2 regions of the Reyranella sp. GW821-FHT14A01 genome follow, and region 2 is predicted to be linked to the other one. Evidence: predicted binding sites of a transcription regulator. Region 2 holds the regulator's gene; the other holds the start of a gene.
What was found. The regulator HrcA, encoded in region 2, represses chaperone genes, less so after heat shock. The targets are predictions, from matches to a motif close to GTTAGCACTCNCNNNNNGNGAGTGCTAAC.
Positions count from the first base shown of each region.

Region 1: a site for HrcA is predicted at 9,244-9,272, ahead of groES (co-chaperone GroES). Genes of this name have one in related genera too.

Region 1 is NZ_JBXAPM010000019.1:88,053-103,280, forward strand. It holds gene AC1ROX_RS27640 (zinc-dependent alcohol dehydrogenase family protein) at 1-85, shown strand, start outside; gene AC1ROX_RS27645 (LysR family transcriptional regulator) at 40-909, opposite strand; gene dapA (4-hydroxy-tetrahydrodipicolinate synthase) at 991-1,893, shown strand; gene mscL (large conductance mechanosensitive channel protein MscL) at 1,993-2,415, opposite strand; gene AC1ROX_RS27660 (AEC family transporter) at 2,438-3,376, opposite strand; gene AC1ROX_RS27665 (hypothetical protein) at 3,503-3,865, shown strand; gene AC1ROX_RS27670 (sulfurtransferase) at 3,939-4,802, shown strand; gene AC1ROX_RS27675 (DUF1330 domain-containing protein) at 4,817-5,110, shown strand; gene AC1ROX_RS27680 (hypothetical protein) at 5,103-6,176, shown strand; gene AC1ROX_RS27685 (NUDIX hydrolase) at 6,128-6,544, opposite strand; gene AC1ROX_RS27690 (hypothetical protein) at 6,541-7,074, opposite strand; gene groL (chaperonin GroEL) at 7,175-8,815, opposite strand; gene groES (co-chaperone GroES) at 8,868-9,182, opposite strand; gene AC1ROX_RS27705 (usg protein) at 9,462-9,728, shown strand; gene AC1ROX_RS27710 (Bug family tripartite tricarboxylate transporter substrate binding protein) at 9,760-10,737, shown strand; gene AC1ROX_RS27715 (NAD(P)H-dependent flavin oxidoreductase) at 10,789-11,760, opposite strand; gene AC1ROX_RS27720 (glutathione S-transferase family protein) at 11,858-12,484, opposite strand; gene AC1ROX_RS27725 (HpcH/HpaI aldolase family protein) at 12,559-13,350, shown strand; gene AC1ROX_RS27730 (cytochrome P450) at 13,429-14,658, opposite strand; gene AC1ROX_RS27735 (potassium transporter Kup) at 14,807-15,228, shown strand, end outside.
Region 2 is NZ_JBXAPM010000001.1:63,436-78,663, reverse strand. It holds gene AC1ROX_RS00395 (ABC transporter transmembrane domain-containing protein) at 1-1,161, shown strand, start outside; gene AC1ROX_RS00390 (cyclic nucleotide-binding domain-containing protein) at 1,180-1,629, shown strand; gene AC1ROX_RS00385 (class I SAM-dependent methyltransferase) at 1,670-2,158, shown strand; gene AC1ROX_RS00380 (GlsB/YeaQ/YmgE family stress response membrane protein) at 2,155-2,397, opposite strand; gene AC1ROX_RS00375 (exodeoxyribonuclease III) at 2,410-3,231, opposite strand; gene ypfJ (KPN_02809 family neutral zinc metallopeptidase) at 3,297-4,244, shown strand; gene AC1ROX_RS00365 (fumarylacetoacetate hydrolase family protein) at 4,380-5,081, opposite strand; gene AC1ROX_RS00360 (GntR family transcriptional regulator) at 5,131-5,835, opposite strand; gene AC1ROX_RS00355 (VOC family protein) at 5,921-6,310, shown strand; gene AC1ROX_RS00350 (ABC transporter ATP-binding protein) at 6,343-7,323, shown strand; gene AC1ROX_RS00345 (ABC transporter ATP-binding protein) at 7,313-8,317, shown strand; gene AC1ROX_RS00340 (ABC transporter substrate-binding protein) at 8,352-9,971, shown strand; gene AC1ROX_RS00335 (ABC transporter permease) at 9,975-10,946, shown strand; gene AC1ROX_RS00330 (ABC transporter permease) at 10,963-11,808, shown strand; gene AC1ROX_RS00325 (L,D-transpeptidase family protein) at 11,865-12,476, shown strand; gene hrcA (heat-inducible transcriptional repressor HrcA) at 12,586-13,689, opposite strand; gene rph (ribonuclease PH) at 13,814-14,533, shown strand; gene rdgB (RdgB/HAM1 family non-canonical purine NTP pyrophosphatase) at 14,533-15,147, shown strand; gene hemW (radical SAM family heme chaperone HemW) at 15,144-15,228, shown strand, end outside.

The DNA of each region.
Region 1 (15,228 bases), on a different contig from region 2:
TTTGCGAGGAAAAATCGCGATAGCCGTCGGGCCTTCGGCTCATCTCGCAAGGGCGGACTTTCCGGAGAAACTTGCCCGCACGTGATCGGCCAGATCGCGCGCGGCGGGACCGAGGCCCGGCGGCGCATAGAGGTTGATGCGGAATTCGGGCAGCGACGGCAGCTTGGCCTCGCGGCCCAGGATCACGAAGCGCTCGGGCACCGAGGAGCGCAGCAATGGCGCCACCGCGAGGCCCGCTTCCAGCACGGCATAGACCGGCTCCAGCCGGCTCACTTCGCAGACCGCGCGCCAGTCGCGCCGCGCCTTGCCCAGCGCCTCGACGGCGACGGGGCGGAACACGCAGGTCGGTGCCCCCAACGAGACCGGCAGCGGGTCCTTGAGATGGGCATCGCCGTCGGCCGCGCCGACCCAGACCAGTCGGTCGGTGCGCAGGGTCTCGCCGTGGCGACCGCACTCGGTCTCGGTCGTCATGGCGAGATCGACGCCGCCCGACTTCAGCTCCTCGCGGATCACCCGTGAATCCTCGCAGACCAGGCTGACCCGCACCCTCGGCTGCGCCTTGGCGAAGCGCCGCAGGATCGCCGGCACGAAGCTGCCGATGATGTCGTAGGGCACGCCGAAACGGACCTCGCCCTCGAATTGCGGCGCGCGCATCGACGACCAGACCTCGTCGTTCATCGCCACCAGGCGCCGCGCCTGTTCGAGCAGCCGCTCGCCCGCCGGCGCCAGCGCGAGCCCGCGGCCCTGGCGCATGAACAGGCGGCAGTCGAGCGCCTCCTCCAGCCGCTTGATCTGCTGGCTGGCGGCGGCCTGGCTCATACCGAGTGCCGCTGCCGCGCGCGTGACGCCGCCCGCTTCGACGACGGTGAGGAAGGCGCGCACCAGCGCCAGATCGAGATCCTTGCGCATGGACTATATATAATCATTTCCGAACGATCTTATCCAAAACATTCGTTTTTGTTATTTATCGGCCGGCCGTACCGTGGCGCCATGACCACGAAGATCACGACCACGAAGATTTCAGGCCTCTGGCTGCCGCTCATCACGCCGTTCAAGGACGGCGCCATCGACTTTGCGAGCTACGACCGGCTGGTGAATCACTACATCGCCAAGGGCGTCGACGGGCTGCTGCCGCTCGGCACGACCGGTGAATCGCCGGCGCTCGATGAGGACGAGATCGCCGCCGTGATCGAACGCACGCTGGCCGTTGCCGACGGCCGCGTGCCGGTGTTCGCGGGCGTCGGCGGCAACGCCACGGCCAAGGTCGAGAAGGAGTTGAAGCGGCTGCGCCACCTGCCGATCGCCGGCATCCTGTCGGTCTGCCCCTACTACAACCGGCCGAGCCAGGACGGGCTGATCGCGCACTTCCGGCGCATCGCCGCGGCCACCGACCGCGACGTCGTGATCTACAACATCCCCTATCGCACGGCCGTGAATCTCTCCAACGACTCGCTGCTCGAGCTGGCCGAGGCGCCGAACATCGTGGGCGTGAAGGACAGTTCCGGCAGCGTCGAGCAGTCGCTCGAACTGCTGCGCCGCAAGCCGTCCGACTTCGCCGTGCTGACCGGCGAGGATGCGCTGTTCTTCACCATGCGCGCCAACGGCGCCGAAGGCGGCATCCTGGCGGCAAGCCATCTGATGACCGAGGGCTTCGTCGAGGTCGAGCGCTGCTTCAGGGCCAACGACCTCGTGGGCGCGCGCAAGGCCTGGGCACCGCTCGCCGGCTTCGTGCCGATGCTGTTCGCCGAAGCCAACCCGATGCCGATCAAGCATCTCCTGTGGCGGCAGGGGCTGATCGCCTCACCGGAATGCCGGCTGCCGCTCACGAAAATCTCCGACGGGCTGGCCCGTCGCCTTGACGCCGTCTTCGCCGAGAAGAAGGCGGCCGAATAGACTCATTGGAGCGCGCAACTCCAGTTGCGCTCATGTCTTTCTGATCGATGAAGCTTGAGCGCAACTGGAGTTGCGCGCTCCAATGCCAGGCTTCGTAACCTAACGGCGGCTGCGCAGGAGATCGCGGATCTCGGTCAGCAGCTCCTGCTCCTTGGTCGGCGGCGCGGGCGGGGGCGGCGCGGCCTCCTCCTGCTTGATCACGCGGTTCATGCCCTTGATCACCAGGAACAGCACCCAGGCGATGATGAGGAAGTTCACCGTCACCGTGAGGAAGGTGCCGTAGCCCAGCGTGGCTCCGGCCTTCTTGGCGGCATCGTAGGTGGAGGCCTGGCTGGCGGCCGGCGTAAGGCCGATGAAGTAGTTGGTGAAGTCGAGGCCGCCGGCGATGCGGCCGATGATCGGCATGATGATGTCGCCGACCAGCGAGTCGATGATCTTGCTGAAGGCGGCGCCGATGATCACGCCGATGGCGAGATCCACGACGTTGCCACGCATCGCGAACTTCTTGAATTCCTGAAGCATGGGTCTTCTCCCCTTGTTGTCGTCAGGTTACGCGCAGCCACACAAGCAAAGCAGAAACGGTGACCACCGAGAAGGCCGTCGACAGCAGAACGGAGGCCGTGTTCTGCTCGACCGACACGTCGAACTGCTTGGCGAGCACGAAGGCATTGGCGGCGGTCGGCAGCGAGGCCATCAGCAGCGCCACCTTGCCCGCAATCGAATCGATCGGCACGAAGAAAGGCAGGATCAGCAGCGCCGCCAGCGGCTGCAGCAGGAGCTTGATCAGGGTGGCGAGCCCCGCCTCGGCAAGGCCGCTCTTGATCGACTTGTCCGACAGGAAGAGCCCGATGGCGAACAGCGCGCAGGGCGCCGCGGCGGCCCCCATGAGATCGAGCCATTTCTCGACCGGGACCGGAATCGGCACGCCGATCCACGAAGCCACGATGCCGAGCGCGATCGAGACCGGCAGCGGATTGCGTGCCACGTTGAAGGCGGCGCGCAGGAAGGTGCGCACCGGGCCGTGGCCCGCCGCGACCTCGAGTTCGATCAGCATGACGCCGAACACCATCGAGACCACGGCCGTCACGATCACCGTGAGCATGGCCGGCGGCAGGCCCTGCTCGCCGAAGGCCGCCAGGCAGAGCGGCACGCCCATGTAGCCGACATTGCCCCAGGAGGCGGCGATGCCCTGCAGGCTCATGGCCGCGAGCCCGCCTCGCGAAACCAGCCGCGTGGTGATCATGCCCACGACGAAGGTCGCGACCACGGCGATGCCGAAGCCCGCCATCAGGCTGGGATCGAGCACGGCGGCCACCGGCGTGCGCGCCAAGGTCCCGAAGAACAGGACCGGCAGGGCGAAGTAGCTCACGAAGGCGTTGAGCGCCGTGGTCGCCTCGGGCCCCAGGATGCGCCAGCGGCCGGCCAGGAAGCCCGCCAGGATGACACCGAAGATCGGGAAGGCGACGTTCAGAATAGCCTGCACGGGTCGTCCGATTGCAGTTGCACTAACCCATTAAGAATTTGACATAAACGGTACAAATCCCATAGCATTTTAGCATATATCGAGGCCGCACCCGTCCCCTCACCGCAAGCGGCCCGGGAGATAATCATGCGTCTATTGATCGCCAGCATGGCCGCCCTGGCTGCGGTCGCGTTCGCCGCCCCGTCCTTCGCGCAGGACGAGACGATGCCTGCCCCCACCCCGTCGACGACCGCCAAGCCGAAGGCCGCCTCCGCAGCCTCCTGCAACAAGATCAAGAGCAGCTCGCAGCGCAGCGCCTGCCTGAAGAAGGTCCAGGTCGCCAAGGCGCAGCCGTCGAAGAAGACGAAGAAGACCACCACCACCCCGGCCGCGCCGAAGTCGCCCGACGTCGGCCAGCTGAGCCCGCCGGCCAGCACGCCGGCGCCGACGACGGCCAACCCGTCTTCCGGCCCGGTCAGCGTTCCGCCGCTGCCGTCGAAGACGATCTAGTTTCGATTTGAGTTAGCGCGCCTCCCCCGGGAACCGCGCTAGTCTCCGCTCTCCCTGAAGCCGGGAGAGCGACATGGCCCATTCGGCCAATCTGATTTCGACCGACGACCTCGCCCGCCAGCTCGGCGCGCCGGCGCTTCGCGTCTTCGACTGCACCACCTACCTGAAGCCCGGACCCGACGGCCGCTACATCGCCGAAAGCGGCCGCGCCAACTACGACAAGGGCCACATCCCGGGCGCGGCCTATCTCGACCTGCAGGCCGATCTTTCCGACAAAAGCTCGACGCTGCGCTTCACCCTGCCGTCGCTCGAAGAGCTTACGAAGGCCTTCGCGGCCAAGGGCGTGGGCCACGGCACATTCGTCGTCCTCTACAGCCATGCCTCGCCGGTCTGGGCGAGCCGCATCTGGTGGATGCTGCGCGCCGTCGGCTTCGACGAGGTGGCGATCCTCGACGGCGGCCTCGACAAGTGGAAGGCCGAAGGCCGCCCGCTCTCGACCGAGCCCGCCACCCATCCGCCGGCGACGCTGTCGCTGCGCGGCCGGCCCGAGATCTTCGTCGACAAGGACGCGATCAAGGGCGCGATCGGCGATGCCTCGACCCTGACCCTCAATGCGCTCAGCCACGACCAGCACTCTGGCGCCGGCGGCGTGGTCTACGGACGGGCGGGACGCATTGCCGGCTCGTCCTGCGTGCCGGCGGCCAGCCTGTTCGGACCGGACAAGGCGCTGAAGCCGATCGCCGACCTGCGTGCCGCCTTCGAGGGCGTCGGCGCGGCGCCCGACAAGCGCGTGCTGGTCTATTGCGGCGGCGGCATAGCCGCCACGCTCGACGCTTTCGTGCTCACGGCGCTCTTGGGTCACAGGAACGTCTCGGTGTACGACAATTCCATGCAGGAATGGGCCAACGATCCGGCCCTGCCCATGGAAACAGGCTGACGAGGGAGGAAAACGTGACGGCCTACATAATCGTCGAGATCGACACCAAGGACGAAGAGCTGATGGCGGAGTACCGCAAGCACACGCCGGGCCTCGTCTCCAAGTTCGGCGGCAAGTTCATCGTGCGCGGCGGCCACTGCACCAGCCTCGAAGGCGGCTGGACACCGGCGCGCGTCGTGGTGCTGGAATTCCCCGACCGCGCCAAGGCCGAGCGCTTCTATCATTCGGAAGAGTACGCACCGGTTCTCGCGATGCGGCTGAAGGCCGGCCATTCGAAGGCAATCCTGATCGACGGCCATCATGGTTGAGGCACGGGGGGCTGAGGCGGCCGCTTACAGGGCGGTCGGCACGCTCTACAATGCGCTGATGACGGCGCTGGTCCTCGGCCTCGTCTCGCGGCGCGGCAGCGATACGGCGCGCGAGTACATCTTCCGCCACTTCCGCAAGCAGCATCTGGAGAAGTTCAAACCGGGCCTGCAGAAGCTCGGCCTCGCGGGCGAGAAGGACGCGCCGGCCTGCGCGCTCTATCATTATCATTCCAACGCGCTGGGCGGCGTGAAGACCGGCTATCTTCGCGAGAGCGACAGCAAGGCCTGGGTGCGCTATCCGCCGCCGCGCTGGATCTGGAAGGGCACCGCCATCGCCGCCGTGCCGCACGAAGTGTCGGCGGCCTTCCTGCACGGCTGGCACGGCCATAACGGCATCTCGCTGAACAATCCGGGCCTCGGCTTCGTCTGCACCGGCATGACGGTCGACGGCAAGCCCGGCCTCGAAGGCTACTATTACGATTACGGCCGTCCCCTGAAGGAGGAGGAGCGCGTGCGCTTCGCCTACGACGAGGAGATGCCGCGCATCGACTGGAAGACGCAGCCGAAGCTCGAGACCGCGAACTGGCCCGAGGAGCGCCGCCTGCGCACCTTCCGCTCCTACGCGATGGGCTATGTGCAGACCATGCTGCCGGTGCTGCAGGACCTGCTCGGGCCGAAGGACGCGCAGACCGAGATGGGCCGCGTGGCGCGCCTGGTCGGGCTGCAGTTCCACGAGGAGACGGCGCGCGACCTCGACCTGCCGACCGACGTCGAGACCGGCGACCTCGAGAGCGCCCGCCTGTTCGCCCGCTGGCTGGCCGCGATCCTCGCCGCCGAGGGCGAAGAGGTGGTCACCGAGGAAAAGGACGGCGCGGTCACCGTGCGCATGGACGGCTGGAAGCTCGCCCGCGAGCTTCAGCTCGCCGCTCCGCTGGCCGGCTTCGACGCCTGGAACGAACTGTGGCTCGGCGCCGCCGCGGCGCACGACCGATTCCTGAAGGTCGAGACGAGCCGCAGCTACGGCGACAAAGGCTGGCAGGCAGCCTGGCGGATCGCGCCGAGATAGCCCGCCGGCAACACGCGCCCGGCGACCCGCTCGCCGAGCACCGTGAGTTCGATCCAGCTCGCTTCGTGATGTTCATGGCTGAGGGCAATCGTGCCCTCCGCTTCGAGCGCGCAGGCATAGGCCACGATGCGCACGACGCGCTGCGGCAGCACTTCGAACAGATGCTCGTCGACAAGCGCACCGACCGCGACCGCCAGCCCCGTCTCCTCGCGCATCTCGCGGATCAGCGCCGCGCGATGATCCTCGCCCGGATCGGGCCGGCCACCCGGCAGATCCCACTCGTTCCGTTCGTTGAGCAACAACAGGACGCGGCCGTCGTGGATCAGCACGCCCTTCACGGACACGGGGTAGGAAGCGCTACCGGTCAATAAGGCTGCCCTCTGAGCCAACGACGATACGTCAGAGCGCGCGCCGCCGCTTGATCGCGTCCGCACCGCGCAGGCGCATCGATTCTGTCAGTGCCCATGCCCGGTTGAATCCGGGCGAACTCGCAGTCCTTGCCCTGCTCCCAGGCTTCGTGCGCCTGCTTCAAAGCAGGAACGACAGGCTCGTATTCGACGCCGGTCTGTACTTTGCTCTCCTCCGCATCATGCTTCGTGTAACGGGCAATCAGAGCCGCAAACGCATCCTGCGTGAGCTTGAACCAGATCTCGGCCTCCGCGGAGGCGCAGAACATTCGTTTATGGGGCTGATAGGTGTCTTCGGTACTGATCATGCAGTTTCGCGTTTCTATGCCGATGCACTGGTGAGTGATGTCCGTGCCGGTTTGAAGCAGAGACGCTTCGGCCGCCTCGATACAGCTCACGATCGACGTCTCGCTGGCCTTGTAGTCTTGAGCCTCGCGAGCGTTGGCGGGCAACGCGAGCAACACACCAGCAGCCACCCAGAGCCATCGCATGTCTTCAGCCCTCCCGCTGGCTGGAACTATACAACCTCCCAAAAGAAAAGGCCGGGGATCGCTCCCCGGCCTTTCCGCATTTCTTCGAGAAGAATGGACTTTAGAAGTCCATGCCGCCCATGCCGCCGTCGCCACCCGGCGGCATCATCGGGGCCTTCTTCTCCGGCTTCTCGGCGATCATGGCTTCCGTCGTGACCAGCAGGCCGGCCACCGAGGCGGCGTCCTGCAGGGCGGTACGGACGACCTTGACCGGATCGATGATGCCGGACTTGATCATGTCGACATAGTCGCCCTTCTGGGCGTCGAAGCCGAAGTTCGAGTCCTTCTGCTCGAGCATCTTGCCCGCAACGACGGCGCCGTCGTAGCCGGCGTTCTCGGCGATCTGGCGGACGGGCGCCTGCAGCGCACGACGCACGATCTCGATGCCGACCTTCTGGTCGTCGTTGCCGGTACGGATCTTGTCCAGCGCGCGGATCGCGTAGAGCAGGGCCGAACCGCCGCCGGCGACGACACCCTCTTCCACCGCAGCCTTGGTGGCGTGCATGGCGTCGTCAACGCGGTCCTTCTTCTCCTTCACTTCGACTTCGGTGGCGCCGCCGACCTTGATGATCGCAACACCGCCGGCGAGCTTGGCCAGGCGCTCCTGGAGCTTCTCGCGGTCGTAGTCCGAGGTGGTCTCCTCGATCTGCGCGCGGATCTGGCTGATGCGGGCCTGGAGGTCCGCCTTCTTGCCCGAGCCGTCGACGATCGTGGTGTTTTCCTTCTCGACCAGGACCTTCTTGGCCTTGCCGAGCATGTCGAGCGTGACGTTCTCGAGCTTGATGCCGAGGTCCTCGGAGATCAGCTGACCGCCGGTCAGGATCGCCATGTCCTCGAGCATCGCCTTGCGACGGTCACCGAAGCCCGGCGCCTTGACGGCGGCGATCTTCAGGCCACCACGCAGCTTGTTCACGACCAGGGTCGCCAGGGCCTCGCCCTCGACGTCCTCGGCGATGATCAGCAGCGGCTTGCCCGACTGAACGACGGCCTCGAGCACCGGCAGCATCGCCTGCAGGCCCGACAGCTTCTTCTCGAACAGCAGGATGTACGGCGAGTCGAGCTCGGCGATCATCTTGTCGGCGTTGGTGATGAAGTACGGCGAGAGATAGCCGCGGTCGAACTGCATGCCCTCGACGACGTCCAGCTCGGTGTCCAGGCTCTTGGCCTCTTCCACCGTGATGACGCCCTCGTTGCCGACCTTCTTCATGGCTTCGGCGATCATCTTGCCGATCGACTTGTCGCCGTTGGCCGAGATGGTGCCGACCTGAGCGACTTCGTCCGTGCCCGTGATCTTCTTGGCGCGCGCCTTGATGTCCTCGACGGCCGCCTCGACCGCGAGGTCGATGCCGCGCTTGAGGTCCATCGGGTTCATGCCGGCCGCGACCGACTTCACGCCTTCGCGCACGATCGCCTGGGCGAGAACGGTCGCCGTCGTCGTGCCGTCGCCGGCGATGTCGTTGGTCTTCGAGGCCACTTCGCGCACCATCTGGGCGCCCATGTTCTCGAACTTGTCGGCGAGCTCGATCTCCTTGGCGACGGTGACGCCGTCCTTGGTGATGCGCGGCGCGCCGAACGACTTGTCGATGACGACGTTACGGCCCTTGGGGCCGAGTGTGACCTTCACCGCGTCGGCGAGAATGTCGACGCCGCGCAGCATGCGCTGGCGGGCGTCGGCGCTAAAGCGGACTTCCTTGGCTGCCATTTTCTATTCCTCTCGAATGTTGTGATTGATTCGGATGATGGGAGGCGGCGCCTTAGGCGGCCTTCTTCATCGAGGCGGAGCCTTCGATGATGCCCATGATGTCGGATTCCTTCATGATCAGGAGATCCTGGCCGTCGATCTTGATCTCGGTGCCCGACCACTTGCCGAACAGGACGCGGTCGCCCTTCTTGACGTCGAGCTCGACCAGGTTGCCCTTCTCGTCGCGGGCGCCCGGACCGACGGCGACGATCTCGCCTTCCATCGGCTTTTCCTTGGCCGTGTCGGGAATGATGATCCCGCCCTTGGTCTTGCCTTCTTCCTCGACGCGCTTGACCACGACTCGGTCGTGAAGCGGACGGAACTTCATGGTTCTTCCTCCAGTGATCGATTGACCTGCACGACCGGACGGCCGCGGCGAATGGATTGCTGTCAGCACTCACACGGGGTGAGTGCCAATGGCGCACGGGATTTAGGGTTGTAGGCAGCCTGAGTCAAGGCAGCCTGCAAAAGGTTCCGAAAGTAGGTTCGCACTAGCAGCAATCGACCACGAGTGCTGCTAACTCTTTGATCTGGAACGATTTTTGCTGATTTCCCGGCAAGGGTGCGTGACTATTCCTACAGGCGCACCGTGTCAAGGAGAGCCTAAATGGATCGCAGTTTTGTTGCGCAGCTCAATAACTATCGCATCACGACCGCTGAAATCCTCTACTGGATGCCCGATCACAAGCACGTCCTGCAGAGCTTCCTCTGGCAGAATCTCGATCTGGCCCCTCGTTTCCCCGCCCTGACGAAGTTTCTCGATTTCTGGGACCGCAATCTCGACGGCAAGCTGCACAAGGTGACCGTCGCCAACACGCAGCTCATCAAGCCGGCCGAATTCACATTCGCATCAGGTCTTTATCAGCTTCATTGACGGGCAGCCGCTGGCGGTCTCCGCTGGCGGGATGAAACGGAGAAACGCTCTCGCCCTGCTGGGCACCCTGCCGCTTGCGTCGGCGGTCCCTTCCCTGGTCCGCGCGCAGGACACCAACTGGCCGACCAAACCGGTGCGCGTCGTCGTGCCGTTCGGGCCCGGCGGCTCGGGCGACATCGTCTCGCGCATCGTCGCCCACGAGGTCGAGAAGATGGCGGGGCAGACCTTCATCATCGACAACAAGCCCGGCGCGACGGCGATGATCGGCACGGCGATCGTCAAGAACGCGCCGGCCGACGGCTATACGCTGCTGCACGGCTCGACCTCGAGCCTCGCGGCCAATCCCAGCCTCTACAAGCAGATGACCTACGATCCCGACGACTTCACCACGGTCGCGGTCGACGGCACGATCCCGGGCTTCATGCTGGTGGCGAAGGACGCGCCGTACAAATCGGTGAAGGAATTCGTCGCTTGGGCCAAGGCGCAGCGGGAGCCGGTCTTCTCGGGCTTCGGCAACACCTCCTCGCGCGTGCCCTCGGCGCTGTTCGCCGAGCGCAGCGGCGTGAAGTTCGAGGAGGTCGCCTACAAGGATGCGGTGCCCGCGATCCAGGACCTGATCGGCGGACGCATCCACGTCACCTTCCCCGACATCGTCATCGGCGAGAGCTATGTGCGCTCGGGCCAGGTGCGCGCCCTTGCCGTGACATCGGCGCAGCGCGCGCCGCAATATCCCGATCTCGAGGCGATCGCCGAGACCTATCCCGACTTCGAGGCGATCGCGTTCCTGTCGTTCACGGTGCGCAAGGAAGTGCCGGTCGAGATCCAGCGCAAGCTCGCCGGCTGGGTGATGGCCGCGCTGCACAAGCCCGAGGTGCACAAGCGCCTGATCGAGATCGGCATCACGCCGCCGCCGCCCGACTGGGACATCGCCCGGGCCGACGCCTTCGTGAAGCGCGAACGCGAGCTTTGGACGAAGTACATCAAGCTCGCGAAGATCGAACCGCAGTAAGCTGGGGGCGCGCCACTCCAGTGGCGCGATCGTGCCTCCAGAAATGACGCGTCACTGGAGTGACGCGCCCCCAGCGGCCACATACTCATCCACTGTCCGCTCGACCAGCTCGGCGACCGACGGCACGTCGGCGACACCCGAAACGGAGTGGCCGGCACTCCAGATGTCCTTCCAGCGCTTGGCGTCGGGCCGGTCGCGCTCGGCGGCGTTGATGTCCTTGGCGATGTCGATGCTGCCGCGCACCGGCAGATTGTCTGGATCGAGACCGGCTGCGGCGATCGACGGCCGCAGCATGTTGGTCTCAAGCCCGGTGAAGGCGCGCGTCAGCAGCACGTCGTCGAGCCGGCTCGACACCAGCATCTGCTTGTAGGCGTCCTTGGCCAGGCTCTCGCGTGTCGCGATGAACTTGGTGCCCATGTAGGCGAGGTCGCAACCCAGGACTTCGGCCGCCGCAACCGCATGACCGTCGGCCATGCCGCCCGCCATCACGACGATCCCGTCCCAGAACTTCCGCACCGCCCGCACGAAGGCGAAGGGATTGACCCATCCGGTCTGTCCGCCCGCGCCGGCCGTGAGCAACACCAGCCCGTCGACACCTGCCGCGACCGCCTTCTCGGCGTGACGCACCGAGGCCACGTCGGCCAGCACGAGGCAGCCCGCATCCTTCAACGGTTTCATCACGGGCTCGGGCGAGCCGACCGAGGTGATGACGATCTCGGCCTTGTGACGCAGCACGGCCGCGAGATCGTCGGGCACGCGCGGGTTGGAGCGATGCACGATCAGGTTGGGGCACCAGGGCGCCGGTGCACGTCCTTCCGTATCGGCAGCGCGCTTTGCATCTTCGACCATGCCCGCCAGCCAGACGTCGAGCTCCTCGACGGTGCGGCAGTTGGCGGTCGGGAACGAGCCGATGACACCGGCGCGACAGGCCGCCGTCACTAGGGCAGGACCGGAGACCAGGAACATCGGCGCCGCGATCAGCGGCAGGCGAAGACGATCACGAAGGGAGGCGGGCAAGGACATGGCGCGAGCTTAGCTCAGCGCGGGACGGCGTGAACCACCGTCGAAGGATCGCGGTCGGACCGCCCCGCCGATGCGGGACGGTCCGGGATCGCGAATATCAGGCCGCGGCCGAAAGGCCTTCCTGCTCAAGCACGCGCTGCACGGCCGGGCGGGCCTTCATGCGCTCGTAGTGAGCGGCGACGTTCTTTGGCAGCGGCATCTTCATGCGGCCGGCCGCCCAGAAGGAGACGTAGAAGAGCGCGGCATCGGCCACCGAGAACTTGCCGGCCAGGTACTCCTTGCCTTCGAGCGCCTTGTCCATCAGCGCCAGGCCCTTCTCCATGATCTCCTTGCCGCGCGCCTTGACCTTGTCGTGGTCGGCGTCGGTGTAGGAGAAGTTGGCCGGACGGAACATGCGGCTGAAGCCCTGCATGTGCATGGTCGACACGGCATAATCCATCGCCTCAAGGGCGCGCGCCTCGCCGTCGGCGTCGGACGGCAGCAGGCCGGCTTCGGGGTTCTTGCGGGCGAGCCACACGGCGATCGCGGGGAACTCGGTCAGCACGTCGCCGCCGTCGCGCACCAGGGTCGGCACCTTCGACTTCGGGTTGAGCGCCACGAACTCCGGCCCGTACTGCTCCTGCTTGGCGCCGTCGACCTTGTGCAGGTCGTAGGGCTTGCCGATTTCCTCCAGCAGCACATGGATGCCGATCGAGCAGGCGCCGGGCATGTAATAGAGCTTCATGATTCTCTCCCTAAAGTAGATGTCTGGTGGGGACGTCCCACGCTAGCATCGGGACCTTATGGGGGGAAATGACAATGACAAGTAATGGAACGAGTAACGGCCTGCGTGCGCTGGTCGGCACCGAGCCCACGAAGATCGGCACCTTCCTGTTCGAGTTCGCCACGCCGGGAATCGGCCAGATCCTGAAGGCGGCGGGCGCCGAATTCGCCGTGCTGGACATGGAACATACCGGTTTCGGCTTCGATACCGTCCGCCAGGTCGTGCGTTACATGCAGGCTGCAAACCTGCCGCTGGTCGTGCGCGTGCCCTCGCAATCGCGTCATCACATCTCCCGCGCGCTCGACACCGGCGCCGACGGCGTGATGGTGCCGATCGTGTCGTCGGTCGAGCAGGCCAAGGCGGTGCTCGACGCCGCCAAGTACTGGCCCGACGGCACGCGCGGCGTGGCGCTGGGGCTCGCGCACGAGCGCTTCGCCATGCGCTCCGAGCCATTGCTGCCGCGCTTCGCCGAACAGAATGCGCGCACCGCCATCATCCTGCAGGTCGAGGATCCGCGCGGCGCCGCCGCGGCCGACGAGATCGCGGCGATGCCCGGCGTCGACATGCTGTGGCTCGGCCACAACGACATGACCGTCGCCATGGGCGAGCCCGGCGCCTTCGATCATCCCGACTTCCTCACCGCCGAGCAGGCGACGATCGCGGCGGCGAAGAAGCACGGCAAGTCGGCCGGCCGCCTCGCCGTCGACGCCAAGCAGGCCGCCCACTTCGTGAAGCTCGGCTACGACTTCGTCTCGATCGCGGGCGACGTGTGGTTGCTGCAGCAGGCTTTCGCCGCGGGCGTTAAGACCATTCGCAACGCCTCATAATCATTGGAGCGCGCCACTCCAGTGGCGCTTCATGAGCTTGAGCGCCACTGGATTGGCGCGCTCCAATGGGACGGCTCGTTAGCTCCTGATCCTGACCGGCAGCGAGCGGATGCCGCGGATGAAATTGGAGTAGAGGCGCACCGGCGGGCCCTCGACCTCGATCTGGAGGTCGCGCTTCAGGAGTTCCTCCCAGAGGATCCTGATCTGCATCTCGGCCAGCCGGTCGCCGACGCAGCGATGGATGCCGGCGCCGAAGGAAAGATGCTGGCGCGCCTTCGGCCGGCCGACGAGGAAGCGTTCGGGCTCGTCGATCGCCGTCTCGTCGCGATTGCCCGAGACGTACCACATCACCACCTTGTCGCCGGCACCGATCTGCTTGCCGCCCAGCTCGCACTCCGTGCGCGCAGTGCGCCGCATGTGGATCACCGGTGTGGCCCAACGGATCGTCTCCGACACCAGGCTCGGCATCAGCGACGCATCGGCTTTCACCTTCTCGACCTCCTGCGGATTGTCGAGCATCGCCATCAGGCCGGCACTCATCGAATTGCGCGTCGTGTCGTTGCCGCCGACGATCAGCAGCGCGAAGTTCCCGATGAACTCGCGCGTCGGCATGTTCTTCGTCGCCTCGCTGTGCGCCATCATCGAGATCAGGTCGAAGGTCGGCGGCCGCGCCGCGCGCTCCTGCCAGAGTGCCGCCATGGTCTCGGCCATGTGACGCAGCTCGGCCATCCGCGCCTCGTTGGTCTTCACGACCGCGTCGTCGGCCTCGATGTTGCAGATCGCGACGTCGGACCAGTGGGTCAGCTTGCGCCGGTCCTCCTGCGGGAAGTCGAACAGGGTCGCCAGCATCATGGCGGTGAGTTCGGTCGAGACCCGGTCGGCCCAGTCGAAGGTTTCTCCGCGCGGCAGGCCGTCCAGGACGTCGGCGGTACGCCGGCGGATCAGCCCTTCCATGTTGGCCAGGTTGGACGGGGCCACGATCGGCGCCACGGTCTTGCGCTGGGCGGTGTGGCGCGGCGGGTCCATGCGGATGAAGTTGGGCAGCTCCTCGCCCTGGGGCTGGTCGGTGATCTGGATGCCGCCCAGCTCGGAGGCCGAGGAGAAGGTCGCCGGATCGAGTTCGACTTTAGTAATGTCGGCATAGCGCGTGACCGACCAGTAAGGGCCGAACGGGCTCTCCGGATGCCAATGGACCGGGTCCTCCCGCCTCAGCCGGGCAAAATGCGGCTCCCAGCTGTCCTCGCGATAAAGCCGCGGCTGGCTGACATCGGCATGGTCTTCGGCAGGTTTTTGTGCCGGTTTTTGCATGGGGACCCTCCCTATCCCCAAGGCCGCCCGGAGGGTCGTCCCAAGTCAAGCGCTTTCGTCGCAACGGTGCCTTATTTGGCTCGTTGACAGCGCGAAGGGCGAAGCGCAAACCCTCGCCGCGCCGCCGTCCGAGGCGGCGTTTGTGATCATGGCACCAGCCGAAACCAGCCAATCCTCGTCTCCCGAAGCCGCCGCCACCAGCAGCCAGCACGCCCCCCATCCGGCGGGTGCCGCCCTGGTACTTGGTGCGCTGGGCGTCGTCTTCGGCGATATCGGCACCAGCCCGCTCTATGCGCTGCGCGAGACCTTCGTGCACGGCAGCGGGATGGCGCCGACGCGCGAGCATGTGCTGGGCGTGCTCTCGATGCTGTTCTGGGCGGTCACGCTGACCGTCACCATCAAGTACGTCGTGCTGATCATGCGCGCCGACAACAAGGGCGAAGGCGGCGTGCTGGCGCTCGCGACGCTCGCGACGCGCGGCCTGAACGGCAAGGCAGCGAAGGTTCGCCGCTCCATCGTGGTGCTGGCGGTGATCGGGCTGGCGCTGTTCTACGGCGACGCGATCATCAC
Region 2 (15,228 bases):
GCCGATCTGCTGCCCTGCATGGTGCGCGTGCTGAAGCAGGTCGATCTCGACGAGGACATCTATTCTCTGGGCTTGCAAGGCACCCTCGACGCGGCGCTGCGGCCCGATCTCGCCGAGAAGATCCTGAAGGCCCGTCATTCGCTGCACCAGCACCTGCAGGACGCGAGCTATGCCGGCCTAGTCGAGCCCTTCAACAAGGACCACTACAACCAGAACCTCTCGGTCGCCGAAAACCTGCTGTTCGGCACCGCGCTCGGCAAGCAGTTCGACGGCGACAATCTCGCGGCCGATCCCTACGTGATGTCGGTGCTGCAGAAGACCGGCCTCGACCGCGACCTGCAGCGCATGGGCCTCACCATCGCCGAAACGATGGTGGAACTGTTCTCCGGCCTGTCGCCCGACAATCCGCTGTTCGAGCAGTACAGCTTCATCTCCGCCGACGAGCTGCCCAACGTCCGCCTGCTGCTGCAGCGCCTCGGCGGCAAGGGCATCGAGGCCGTGCCCGAGGCCGACCGCATCCGGCTGATGACACTGCCGTTCCGTTACATCGAGGCGCGCCATCGCCTCGGGCTGATCGATACGGACATGGAGGAACGCATCCTCGCCGCCCGCCGCGCCTTCGCCGACGGCCTGCCGGACAGCCTGCGCGACGCCGTCGAGTTCTACGATTTCGAGCGCTACAACAGCGCCGCCACCCTGCAGGACAATGTCCTGTTCGGCCGCCTGGTCTACGGCCAGGCACAGGCCGGCGAACGCATCGGCGCGCTGATCGCCCAGGTGTTCGACGAGCTCGGCCTGCGCGATTCGGTGATCGAGGTCGGCCTGGAGTACAATGTCGGCGTCGGGGGCAAGCGACTGCCCGCGACGCAGCGCCAGAAACTCGGCATCGCGCGCGCGCTGATGAAGCGGCCGCAGCTCATCGTCGTCAACGAGGCGGTCGCCATGTTCGATGGCCGTACCCAGGACCGCATTCGCGACAATATCCTGGCGGAGGTATCCGAGGGCAGTCGCGGCGTCGTATGGATCGCCAACCGGCCGAGCCAGGCGCAGCCGTTCGAACAGATCGTCGTTATGAAGGGTGGCCGCGTGGTCGCCCAGGGATCGCCGTCGGACCTGGCGGCAAGAGGCGGGCTCTACACCGAGCTGATGGCGTCGGTTTAGCGCACCGAGGAGGACACGATGAACCTCAACGAAGAAGTAGAGCTTCTGAAGGGCGTGCCGATCTTCGCGAAGGTCGAGCAGGCGAGGCTGAAGCTGCTGGCCTTCACCAGCGAGCGGGTGAACTTCGGCATCGGCCAGGAGGTCTGCCACCAGGGCGATCCCGGCGACACGATGTACGTCATCCTGGGCGGCACGGCCGACGTGCTGATCGACACGCCGAGCGGCCAGATCGCCGTCGCCGAGATGAAACGCAACAGCTTCTTCGGCGAGATCGCCATCCTGTGCGACGTGCCGCGCACCGCGACCATCAAGGCCAAGGAGCCGCTCGCCACGCTCAAGATCACCAAGGACATGTTCTATCGCCTGGTCGCGGAGTTCCCGGAGATGGCGATCGAGATCATGCGCGAGCTGGCGCACCGCCTCGAGGACACCAACCAGAAGCTGCGCGCCGCCACCAAGGCCGCCTGAGCGGTTTGTAGAGTCGCCCCCAAGAGTCAATCGCATCATCATGAGCCGTCTCGACAGTTTCATCGCGCGCATGCAGGCGCAGCGCGACTGCCTGAATTTCCTGAAGCCCGCCCTCGCGGCCGTCCCGGGTCCGATCCTCGAGGTCGGCCTGGGCAACGGCCGCACCTACGATCATCTGCGCGAGCTGTTTCCCGGCCGCGACATCTATGTGTTCGAACGCCAGGTCGCGGCCCATCCCGACTGCGTGCCGCCCGACGACCGGCTGTTCCTCGGCGATGCCGACAAGACGATCATCGAGGCCGCGCGAAAGCTTGGGCCGACGGCCGCGCTGATCCACACCGATCTCGGCACCGGCGATCACGAAGCGAACATGGCGATGGGCAAATGGCTCGGCCCGGCGCTCGACCGGCTGGCCGCGTCAGGCGGCTATGTGCTGGCCAACCAGCCGCTCGAGGTCGCACGCTGGCAGCGCCTGCCGGAGCCTTCGGGCGTGCCGAAGGACCGGTATTTTCTTTATCGCGTGAGCTAGCGGCCGATCAGCCGCAACAGCACCAGCAGCACGACGGCGCCGAGGACGGACCCGAAGAAGCCAGCCGCTTCGCCGACCTGATAGAGGCCGAGGGCCTGGCCGCCATAGGTCGCGATCACGGCGCCCACGATGCCGATCACGATGGTGACGATGATGCCGCGCGGGTTGGGGCCCGGCGTCAGGAAGCGCGCGATCAGACCGACCACCAGGCCGATGAACAGGATCCACAAAATCGTCATTGCCGTTCTCCCCTAGACCTCGAACGTCGCCGACACCGGCACATGATCCGATGCCTTTTCCCAATCGCGCAGGTCGACGTCGATGTGGTGGCTGCGAATCGCACCGGCAAGGGCGGGGCTCGCCAGGATATGGTCGAGCCGGCGGCCGCGGTTGGAGACGCGCCAGTCGTTGTTGCGGTAGCTCCACCACGAATAGAGCTTCTCGCTCTCGGGCACGAACTTGCGCGGCACGTCGATCCAGTCGAGCGAGGCCTGCAGCTTGCCGAACAGCTCCACCTCGACCGGCGTGTGCGAGACGATCTTGAGGAGCTGCTTGTGGCTCCACACATCGTGCTCCAGCGGCGCCACGTTGAGGTCGCCCACGGTGATGCGGCGCAGGCCCTTGCGCGCGCGCGGGCCGGGCTTGCGCGCGGCATACCAGTCCGCCATCTCGCGATAGAAATCGAGCTTGTGCGCGAACTTCACGTTGAGGTCGGGGTCGGGAATGTCGCCACCAGCCGGGATGTAGAGATTGTCGAGCAGGATCGGATCGCCCCCGACATCGAGCGCGACCTCGACGTGACGGCAATCCTCCTTGCCGCAACGGTGGTGGATGTTCCCGGCGGCGAACGGCACCTTCGACAGGATCGCCACGCCGTTATAGGCCTTCATGCCCTGCACGAAGCGGTGGGTGTAGCCCATGCGCTCGAAGGCCTCGTGCGGGAAGAACTCGTCCGGGCACTTGGTCTCCTGGAGGCACAGCACATCGGGCTGGCGCAACTTCAGGTACCGTTCGACGTTTCCGATCCGCAGCCGGACCGAGTTTATGTTCCAGGTCGCAATGGTGAGACTCATCGTCGGGCAGTATAGACGATCCGGAGACGATCTCGCCGGGGACATCTCGACAAGGAGACCGAGCCATGCAGATGGATGGCGACCAGAGCAGCAACATCGAGGATCGCCGCAGCGACGGCGGCGGCTTCGGCGGGGGTGGATTCGGTGGTGGCGGCTTTCCCATCCCGATGGGCGGCGGCGGCGGCGGCCTGTTCAAGGGCGGCTTCGGCTTGGTGGCCTTCGTCGTCATCGCCATGATCATGGGCGCCGACCCCGGCGCCATCCTGAGCGACATAGCGGGTGGCGGCGGCGGCACGTCGAGCTATACGCCGGCGCCCCCGTCCTCTTCAGCCAGCCGCTCGCCCGGCACGCAGGCGCCTGCCGGCGACGCCGAGACCCAGTTCGTCTCGCGCGTGCTGAAGAGCACCGAGGATGTCTGGCACGAGATCTTCCAGGGCATGGGCCGCCAGTATCAGGACCCCAAGCTGGTGCTGTTCCGCGACGCCACGCGCACCCAATGCGGCGTCGGCCAGGCGGCGATGGGGCCGTTCTATTGCCCGGCCGACCAGCGGGTCTATCTCGACCTCGGCTTCTTCGACGAGCTGGCGCGCCGCTTCCGCGCGCCCGGCCAGTTCCCGCAGGCCTATGTGATCGCCCACGAGGTCGGCCATCACGTGCAGAACCAGCTCGGCATCTCGGCCAAGGCGCAGCAGATGCAGCAGAGCATGAGCAAGCGCGACGCCAACGCGCTGTCGGTGCGCGTCGAGCTGCAGGCCGACTGCTTCGCCGGCGTCTGGGCCAACCGCGCCGACAAGCAGCGCGGCGGCAAGATGATCGACGACAAGGACGTCGACCAGGCGCTGGCCGCCGCCACCGCGATCGGCGACGACGCGCTGCAGAAGCAGAGCCAGGGCCGTGTGGTGCCCGATAGCTTTACGCACGGCACCAGTGCGCAGCGCGCGCGCTGGTTCCGGAAGGGGTTGGACAGCGGCGATCCGCGTCAGTGCGATACTTTTCGCGCGCAGCAGCTCTAACAGCTTTAGCGAAGCTAAAGCTGTTGGCGGGCGGCAGCGCTTTCATAAGCGCGAGAGCCCGCGCCGTGCAGAAAAGACAAGAACGCGCCACTTAAGAGCGGAGGTTACTCCGCTCGCAGTGGCGCGCCCCCAGCACTAGACCAAAACGCACGTCACCGTGCCGCAGCCGTCGACGAAGCCGGACAGCGTGTCGCCCTTCACCACCGCGGCCACGCCGTCGGGCGTGCCGGTGTAGATCAGGTCGCCGGTGGCCAGTTCGACGAGGCCCGACAGGTAGGAGATCGTCTCGGGGACGCTCCAGATGAGCGCGTTGAGGTCCGACTTCTGGCGGGTCTTGCCGTTCACGTCGAGCTGGATGGTGCCCTTGGCGGGATGGCCGATCGTGGCGGCGGGATAGATCTCGCCGATCGGCGCGGACTGGTCGAAGCCCTTGCCCATGTCCCAGGGGCGGCCCATGTCCTTGGCTTGGTTCTGCAGGTCACGGCGCGTCATGTCGAGGCCGACGCCGTAGCCATAGACGTGCTCCAGCGCCTTCTCGACCGGGATGTTCGCGCCGCCCGACTTCATCGCAACGACCAGCTCCATCTCGTGGTGCAGGTTCTTGGTGGCCGGCGGATAGGCGACCTTGGTCGGGTTCTTCGGATCGGCGCAGATCACGATCGCGTCGGCCGGCTTGGTGAAGAAGAAGGGCGGCTCGCGATCGGGATCGTGTCCCATCTCGCGCGCGTGGGCGGCGTAGTTGCGGCCGACGCAGAAGATGCGGCGCACCGGGAACAGGTCGCCGGTACCGTGGACCGGCACGCCGACCGTGGCCGGCGGCGTAACGACATAAGCCATTTCTTCACTCTCCCATTGAAATGCGTGGACCGGAAACTCGTGGAACGCGTCAGCCGCTGGCCGCGATACGCCGCGGCGCGGTATCCGGCACATCGTCGGCGAGATCCCGCGACAGGATCCGCCGGTTGGTCGCGACGAGATGCTCTTCGACCACACGGCAGAAGGTCTCCTCGTCGCCGGCGGCCAGCGCGTTGATGATCTCCTGGTGCGCCGACATGGAATCCTCCAGCGCCGGCGCCTCGCGGAAGGCGCGCCAGCGGAACAGGTTCAGCTCCTTGTTCAGGCCCTTGTAGATTTCCGACAGGCGTTCGTTGCCCGCGATGTCGATCAGGCTGTGATGGAATTCCTCGTTCAGCGCGTAGTAGCGCGACAGGTTTCCGACCCTCGCCTGCTGCTCGATCTTGTCCACGAGCGCACGCAACGCCGTGACCTGCGCCGGCTTGATGCGCTCCAGGATCAGCCTGTTGATGTGGCGGTTCAGCACGAGCTTGATCTCGCACAGCTCCTCCGCCGAACGCCGCGAGATCTTGCGCACGAAGACGCCGCGGTTGGTGATGATCTCCACCAGCCCGGCCTGCTCCAGCCGCCGGCAGGCCTCGCGGATCGGCGCGCGGCTCAGGCCATTGGTGTCGCTGAGGGCCTTTTCGTTGATCGGATCACCCGGCTTCAGGGTGCCGTCCATGATCATGCGCTCGAGTTCGTCGAAGACGAGCGAGACGAGGGAAGGCCGCTTGGCGATTTTCAACGCAGTCATTTCGGGCGGCACACTAGTCGATTGACACCAATTGGTAAATTATAGATTGTCGACAATGCGCAATCGCACATCGAGGGAGTAACGCATGATTGTCGGCATCGACCACATCGAACTCGTCGTGAACGACGTGAAGGAATTTGTTGAGTTTTATCAAAAGCTTGGCTTCAAGCTTCTGACCTGGACCGACCATCATGGCGGCTCGGCCGAGCTGCAGATGCCGGGCGAGAATTCGCCGATCTTCGAGATTCACTCGTGCATGACCGAGGAGAATCCCGGCATCAATCACATCTCCTTCAAGGTCATCGACATCGACAAGACCCACGCCGACCTCGTCTCCAAGGGCATCAAATTCCACAAGGACGTCCACCCGTCGCGCGCCACCGGCCGCAAGAACGCCCTGCTGCGCGATCCCGACGGCTGGCGCCTGCAGCTGAGCGACTCCGAGCGCGGCGAGCCCGAACCCGGCCGCAGCTAGGACGGCCCGTAAATCCGACCGACGAGACGCCCGTGAGCGACGTCCTGCTGAACATCGAGGATCTGCACACCTACTTCTTCGTCGACGACAAGGTCGCGAAGTCGGTCAGGGGCGTGGACCTGTCGATCGGCAGGGGCGAGACGCTGGGCCTCGTCGGCGAATCGGGATCGGGCAAGAGCGTGACGGCGCAGTCGATCCTGCGCCTGATCCAGCAGCCGGCCGGCCGCATCGTGCAGGGCCGGATCGTCTTCGAGGGAACGGATCTTGCCTCGGCCGGGGAAGAGGAGATGCGCCGCATTCGCGGCAACCGCATCTCCATGATCTTTCAGGAGCCGATGACCTCGCTCAATCCCGTCCTCCGGATCGGCGAACAGATTGCCGAGGTCGTCCGCCTGCATCGTGGCCTGCCGCCGCGCGAGGCGCTGGCCTATGCGACGGACATGCTGGCGAAGGTCGGGATCGCCGAGCCGGGCCGGCGCATCTCCCAGTTTCCTCACGAACTTTCCGGCGGCATGCGCCAGAGGGTGATGATCGCCATCGCGCTCGCCTGCGGGCCGCGCATGCTGATCGCCGACGAGCCCACGACGGCGCTCGACGTCACCATCCAGGCGCAGATCCTCGAACTGATGCGCGGCCTGCAGCGCGATTCGGGCATCTCGATCCTGCTGATCACCCACGATCTCGGCGTCGTGGCGGAAATGGCCCAGCGCGTGGCGGTCATGTACGCCGGCCAGATCGTCGAGCATGCCGACGTGGCGTCACTGTTCGAACAGCCGCTGCATCCCTACACCGAAGGGCTGATGGCCTCGATCCCGCGCATGGACGAGCCGCCGTCGCCGGACCGGATGCTGCCGGCCATCGCCGGCATGGTGCCGAACATCCACGACCTCCCCGTGGGCTGCGCCTTCCAGGATCGTTGCCCCAAGGTCCATGAGCGCTGCCGCCTCGAAGAGCCGCCGCTCAGCCCCGTCGGGACCACGCACGATGTGAGGTGCTGGCTCCATGTCGCCTGACGCGCTGCTCACGATCGAAGGGCTGAAGAAGCACTTTCCCGTGCGCGGGCGGCTGTTCAACCGCTCCAACGATTCGGTCAAGGCCGTCGACGGCGTGAGCCTCAGCGTGCGCAAGGGCGAGACCTTGGGCCTGGTGGGCGAATCAGGTTGCGGCAAGAGCACGCTCGGCCGCTGCCTGCTCCGGCTCGAGGAGCCGACGGGCGGCCGGATCGTGTTCGACGGGCAGGATCTGCTGACCCTCGGCAAGCCGGCGATGCGCCGCCTGCGCCGCGACATGCAGATCATCTTCCAGGATCCCTATTCCTCGCTCAATCCGCGCAAGGCCGTGGGCGCGATCATCGGCGATGCCTTCCGCGTGCATGGCCTGCACAAGGGTGCGGAGCGACGGCGCAAGGTCGAGGAGCTGCTGTCGCTGGTCGGGCTGCGGCCCGAGCATTACGACCGCTTCCCGCACGAGTTCAGCGGCGGCCAGCGCCAGCGCATCGGCATCGCGCGCGCCCTGGCTCTCGATCCCAAGTTCATCGTGGCCGATGAAGCCGTGTCGGCGCTCGACGTCTCGATCCAGGCGCAGATCCTCAATCTGCTGGTGTCGCTGCAGCGGCGCCTCGGCCTCACCTACATCTTCATCTCGCACAATCTGGGCGTCGTCCGTCACGTCAGCGACCGGGTCGGCGTGATGTATCTCGGCCGCATCGTCGAGCTGGCGCCGACCGCAGAGCTGTTTGCCGCCCCCGCGCATCCCTACACCGAGGCCCTGCTGTCGGCCGTGCCGCGACCCAGCGTCGGGGCCGCCAGCAAGCGCATCATCCTCGCGGGCGATCCGCCGTCGCCGCTGCGTCCACCGTCGGGCTGCGCCTTCCATCCGCGCTGCCCGCACCGCCAGGACGTCTGCTCCCGCGAAACGCCACCGCTGCAGGAGATCGCGCCGGAACGCGCGGTCGCCTGCCACTTCCCGCTCACCCTCGCGGCGGCAACGCCCGCCGCAGCGCACTGACCTGCCGTGTCCTGCCCCATCTGAGGAGATGACGATGCCGTCGCACCGCCTGCCCGCCTCGAGACGCCAGATCCTCGCGATGTTCGGCCTTGCCGCCGTGGGCGCCGGCGCAACATCGGCCATCGTCCCGCGCGCCCATGCGCAGGCCGGCAAGAAGGGCGGCACCATGGTCGTGGCACTTCCCGGCGACGTCGAGGTCATCAACTCCTCGATCACGACCGACATCGCGTCGAGCAACATGTGCGGGCAGGTCTACAGCACGGTCGTCCGCCTCGATGACGATGGCAACGTGCAGCCCTATCTCGCGAAGCAGTGGGAAATCTCGCCCGACGGCCTGACCTACACGTTCCGCTTCTTCGACAACATCACCTGGCACGACGGCAAGCCGTTCACCGCGGAGGACGTGACCTGGGGTCTCTGGAACGTCAACCGCAAGTACAACGGCCCCGCCTCGGGCCTGTTCGAGGCGGTCGAATCGATGACGGCGACCGACAAGCTCACCGCCGTGTTCAAGCTGAAGTATCCCTATCCGCCGCTGCTGCGCGGGCTGGCCTACTTCAACAGCTCGACGATCATTCCCAAGCACATCTTCGACACCGGCGAGGACCCGCGGAAGAATCCGGCGAACCTCAGGCCGGTGGGCACCGGCCCGTTCATCTTCCAGGAATACCGCAAGGGCAGCCACGTCACCTTCCTGCGCAATCCGAAGTTCCACCTCGAGAACCGCCCCTTGCTCGACCGGCTGGTGTTCCAGGTCATTCCCAATGAGGCCGCGCGGGCGCTGGCGCTGGAGAAGGGCGACATCGATTTCATCCCCTACTACTCGATGTCGCTCGCCGAGGTGGAACGCCTGAAGGGCAACCCGAAGATCAAGATTGCCATCGCCAAGCGCCAGATCGCCGGCGAGTACATGGCCTTCATCAACACGCGCAACGCCCCGCTGAACAAGAAGGAAGTGCGCCAGGCGCTGTTCTACGCGATGAACCGCGACGAGATGCTGGCCAAGGCGGGCTTCGGCTTCGGCAAGGTGTCGGCCGGGCCGATCTCGTCGGAACAGCCGATCTTCTACACGGCAGACGGCCGGCCCTATCCCTACGATCCGGCGCGCGCCGAGAAGATGCTGGACGAGGCCGGCTTTCCGCGCGGCGCGAACGGCAACCGCTTCTCGCTCCGCGTCAGCTTCTCGCAATCCGAGGGACCGCTGAACAACGTGGCGCGCCTGATGCGCACCTATTTCGCCAAGATCGGCGTCGACCTCAAGGTCATGGGCATGGACCCGGCGGCCTGGCGCGATTCGGCGTTCCGCAACTGGGACTTCGATCTCACCATGGGCACCTACGCGACGGGGCCTGATCCGGCGATCGGCGCGGAGACTTTCTATATCTGCAAGCGCATCGAGAAGATCCCCGGCCGCAACGCCTCGGGCTACTGCAATCCCAAGGTCGACGAATTGTTCGCCGCCGCGGGACAGGAGCTCGACGAGAAGAAGCGCGTCACGCTCTACCATGAAGCGACGAAGATCCTGACCGAGGACCTGCCGCATTTCTGGCTGTGGGATCGCTATTATCCGGTGGCCTTCAACGCCAACCTCACCGGCCTGCCGGGCGATCCGACAGGCTACGGTCCGTTCGACCAGACGCGCTGGATCAAGTAGCGCATGACCGTCGGCTTCTATCTGCTGCAGAGGCTGCTCTACACGGTCCCGCTGCTGCTGGGCGCGGTGACCATCGTCTTCGTGCTCGTGCATCTCGCGCCGGGCAATCCGGTCGATTACATCATCGGCGAATCCGGCGCCGACAAGGAGATGATCGCGCGCATGACGGCCGAGATGGGGCTCGACCGGCCGCTCTACATCCAGCTCCTGCGCTATCTCGGCCAGGTCGCGAGCGGCAATCTCGGCTATTCGTTCGCGTCGAACACGCCGGTGCTCGAACTGATCCTCGACCGGCTGCCGGCGACCCTGCTGCTGATGGGCAGCCAGCTCGTCTTCTCGATCTCGCTCGGCATCACGCTGGGTGTCCTGTCGGCGCGGCGGCCCAACTCGCTGCTCGACAACACGATCACCGTCTTCTCGCTGGCGAGCTTCGCCATCCCGGTCTTCTGGCTGGGCCAGCTGCTGATCCTGGGTTTCGGCTACTACCTCGACTGGCTGCCCATCCAGGGCATGGTCAACCTGCGTGCCGGCTACACGGGCTTCGACCACGTGCTCGACGTCGCCCACCACATGATCCTGCCGGTGCTGACCCTCACCCTCTACAATCTCGCGCTGATCCTGCGCCTGACGCGCGGCAGCCTGCTCGAGGTGGTCGGCCAGGAATACATCAAGGTCGCGCGTTCCAAGGGCCTCTCCGAGAACAGGGTGATGATCCGGCACGCGCTGCGCAACGCGCTGCTGCCGGTCGTCACCGTGATCGGCCTCGAGTTCCGCGCGCTGATCGCCGGCGCCGTGCTGACCGAGACCGTCTTCGCCTGGCCGGGCCTCGGGCGGCTCACCTTCGACGCGATCAATGCGCGCGACTATCCGCTGCTCATGGGGATGTTCATCTTCATCTCCCTGCTGGTGGCGATCGGCAACCTCGTGACCGACCTGCTCTATGCCCTCCTCGATCCCCGCATCCGCTACCAATAGGGAAGCGCCGGCCGCCATGGTGCCCGCACGAGTCCGCCCGTCGTACCAGGTCTGGATGCGCTTCCGGCGCAAGAAGACGGCACTGTTCGGGCTGGCCGGCGCGGCGCTGTTCGTCGCCATCGCGGTCTTCGCGCCGCTGCTGGCGCCCTACGGCATGATGGACATGGGCCCGGCGTTCCAGCCCCCCAGCGCGGGGCACATTCTCGGCACCGACAGCCTGGGCAGCGACGTGCTGAGCAACATGATCCTGGGCACGCGCACGTCGCTCATCGTGGGCCTCTGCGCCGTCCTCACGTCGAACGCCATCGGCCTCACGGTCGGCGCCATCGCCGGCTATTTCGGCGGCCGCACCGACAATATCCTGATGCGCGTCACCGAGATGTTCCAGATCCTGCCGCAGTTCTTCCTGGCCATTATCGTCGTCGCGCTGTTCGGGTCGAGCATCTGGAACATCGTGTTCGTGATCGGCATCCTGACCTGGCCGGTGACGGCACGGTTGCTGCGCGCGGAGTTCCTCTCCCTGCGCAAGCGCGAGTTCGTCGATGCCGCCCGGGCGCTCGGCATGTCGGACTTCGACCTGATCGTGCGTGAGATCCTGCCCAACGCGCTGCCGCCGATCATCGTCAATGCCAGCCTGCAGATCTCGGGCGCCATCCTGCTCGAGGCCAGTCTCAGCTTCCTGGGCCTCGGCGATCCCGACGCCATGAGCTGGGGCATCATGCTCCACAACGCACAGGAATACTTCAATCGCGCCTGGTGGATGGCGGCCTTTCCGGGCCTCGCTCTGTTCGCGACCACCCTGGCCCTCAACCTGACCGGCGACGGGCTGAACGACGCGCTCAATCCGCGGCTTCGGACCTGACCCTCGCTTTCGCCCCGGCGTCCAACCCTCTATGAAGGCCGCCGGAGTTCCAGAACATGACCGACGAAAATGTGCTGATCGTGCAGGCCGATTCGGCCGATACCGCGCTGGGCTGGGCCACCCTGGGCGAGCGACGCTGGCGCTGCTGCGTGGGCGCAGGCGGCGTGCGCGAAGACAAGGTCGAGGGCGATTCGGCGACGCCGGTCGGCGAGTTTCCGCTGCGCCGCATCTATTATCGCAACGACCTGGTGGTCCTGCCCAAGGTCGCCCTGCCAGCGCGGCCGATCAGCGAGCATGACGGCTGGTGCGACGACCCGCGCTCGCCGACCTACAATCGCCTGGTCAACATCCCCAACGAGTGGAGCGCCGAGAAGATGTGGCGCGAGGACGGGCTCTACGATCTCGTCGTCGTGGTCGGCTACAACGACGATCCGCCGGAAGGCGAATGGGGCAGCGCCATCTTCCTCCACATCGCGCGCGACGATTACGCCGGCACGCAAGGTTGCGTCGCCTTCTCACGCGAGGATCTTCTGGAACTGCTGCCGCTCATCACCCGCGACACCCGCCTGCGCGTGCTCTCACACGCCGCCAACGAAGAGGCGCAACCGCGCTCGGAGGAAGACGAGCGTCTGAAACAGTTCGAGGATTTCGACGAAAAGGATTGGTGAAGCGCTGACTGCAATTGCAGGCAAATTTGTCATCCCGAGCGTAAGCGAGGGACCTTTAACTGCTTCAGCGCAAAGGTCCCTCGCTTACGCTCGGGATGACAATGATGCCTTAACCAACCACCCGCCCAATCGCTCGCGCGGTGTAGTCGACCAGCGGAATGATCCGCGCGTAGTTGAGTCGCGTGGGGCCGATCACGCCGATCGCGCCCAGGATGCGCTCCTGCGAATCGCGGAACGGGGCGACCACCATCGAGCAGCCGGTGTTGGCGAACAGCGGATTGTCGGCGCCGATGAAGATCTGAACGCCCGACGCGGTGTTGGCGAGTTCGAGCAGGCGCACGAAGCTCTCGCCGCGCTCCAGCGCGTCGAACAGGATCCGCACCCGCTCCAGGTCCTCGATCGCCGTGATGTCCTCGAGCAGGCGCGCCTGGCCGCGCACGATCAGCGCGCCGCCGCCCGGCTCGCCGGACCAGGTCGCCAGTCCCGATTCGATCACGCGTGCGGTGAGGTCGTTCAGCTCGGCGCGCTTCAGCTTGATGTCTTCCAGGATCAGCCGCCGCGCCTCGTCGAAGGTGCGGCCACTCAGCCGTGCGTTGAGATAGTTGGTCGCCTCGGTCAACGCCGAGGGCGGCATGCCGATGGGCGTGTCGATCACGCGGTTCTCGACATGGCCCGACTGCGTCACCGTGACGACCAGCGCGCGGCCGGGGCCGAGATTGACGAACTCGATATGCTTCAATGGCTGCTCGGTCTTGGGCGCCATCACCAGGCCGGCGCAGCGCGACAGGCCCGACAGCATCGCGGTCGCCTGCTCCAGCGCCTCGGTAACGCTGCGGCCCGACGGAGCGCAGCGCGCCTCGATCGATTCGCGCTCCTCCTCGGAGACATTGCCGACCTCGAGCAGGCCGTTCACGAACAGCTTCAGCCCGGCATCGGTCGGCAGGCGGCCCGCAGAGGTGTGCGGCGCATAGAGCAGGCCGGCATCCTGCAGGTCTGCCATGATGTTGCGGATGGTGGCCGGCGACAGGGTCTCGGTGAGCTTGCGGGTCAGCGCGCGCGAGCCCACGGGCTCGCCGGTCTCGACATAGCCCTCCACGACATGGCGCAGCACCTCGCGCGCGCGCTCGTTCAGTTCCGCCACGGAGGCGGCCTGTCGTCCTGTCGGGGTATCGGCAAGGGCGCCCCCGGGCATGCCGATGCGGTGGATCGCCATGGAAAAAATGTAGGTAGTGCGGACCGCAGGGTCAATGAACGCCGTCTGGAATGCGGGATGGCGGCTGGATTCGCCCCCTTCCCAGCGGTACACACCGCCCGCCCGCCCCTCAGGAGTAATTTAAATGCGCCCATCAGGCCGCGCCCCCGACCAGCTTCGCCCGGTTTCGCTCGAACCCGGCTTTTCCCGTCACGCCGAGGGGTCGTGCCTGGTGAAGTTCGGCGACACGCACGTGCTCTGCACGGCCTCGGTGGACGAAAAGGTGCCGCCGTGGATGCGCAACAGCGGCAAGGGCTGGGTGACCGCCGAATACGGCATGCTGCCGCGCTCGACCCATACCCGCACGGACCGTGAGGCCGCGCGCGGCAAGCAGTCGGGACGTACGCAGGAAATCCAGCGCCTGATCGGCCGCTCGCTGCGCGCCGTCGTGAACCTGCAGGCCATGGGCGAGCGCCAGATCAACATCGACTGCGACGTGCTGCAGGCCGATGGCGGCACGCGCACCGCCAGCATCACCGGTGCCTGGGTGGCGCTGCATTTCGCCTATGAGCGCCTGGTCAAGGACGGCAAGCTGGCGGCCAGCCCGCTGTCGGGCACGGTCGCGGCGGTGTCATGCGGACTTTGGCAGGGCACCCCCGTGCTCGACCTCGACTATCCGGAGGATTCCAAGGCCGACGCCGACGCCAATTTCGTGCTGACGGGGACCGGCGGCATCGTCGAGATCCAGGGCACGGCCGAGCAGGATCCGTTCTCGGAGGCGCAGTTCCTCGACCTGCTGAAGCTCGCCAAGACGGGCATCGGCGAGCTGACCAAGCTGCAGCGCGCCGCGGTCGGACTCGACTGATGGCGCGCCGCTTCGTCCTGCCGAAGCTCGTTGTGGCGACCCACAATCGCGGCAAGGCGGGCGAGATCCGCAGCATGCTGGCGCCGTTCGGCGTCGAGATCGTCTCGGCGGCCGATCTCGGCCTGCCGGCGCCCGACGAGACCGGCACGACCTTCGAGGACAACGCCAAGCTGAAGGCGCTGGCGGCGACGCGCGGCTGCGGCCTGCCGGCGCTGGCCGACGATTCCGGCCTCAGCGTGCACGCGCTGGGTCACCAGCCCGGCGTCTACACCGCCGACTGGGAAGGGCCGACGCGCGACGCCATGGTCGGCATGCGCCGCATCCAGGACGAGCTGGCCGCGCGCAGCGTGCCGCAGACCGACGCGGCGCGCGTTGCGACCTTCCATTGCGTGCTGGCGCTGGCCTGGCCCGACGAGCATGTCGAGCTGTTCCACGGCACGCTCGACGGCGCGATCGTCTGGCCGCCGCGCGGGACGGGCGGTCACGGCTACGATCCCTGCTTTCAACCCGTCGGTGACACGCGCACGACGGCGGAGATGTCGGACACCGAGAAGAACGTCATCAGCCATCGCGGGCGGGCCTTCCGGATGATGGTCGAGGCCTGTTTCGGATGAGCGCGGCGCCCCTGGGCGTCTATGTCCACTGGCCCTTCTGCAAGTCGAAGTGCCCCTACTGCGATTTCAACAGCCATGTCC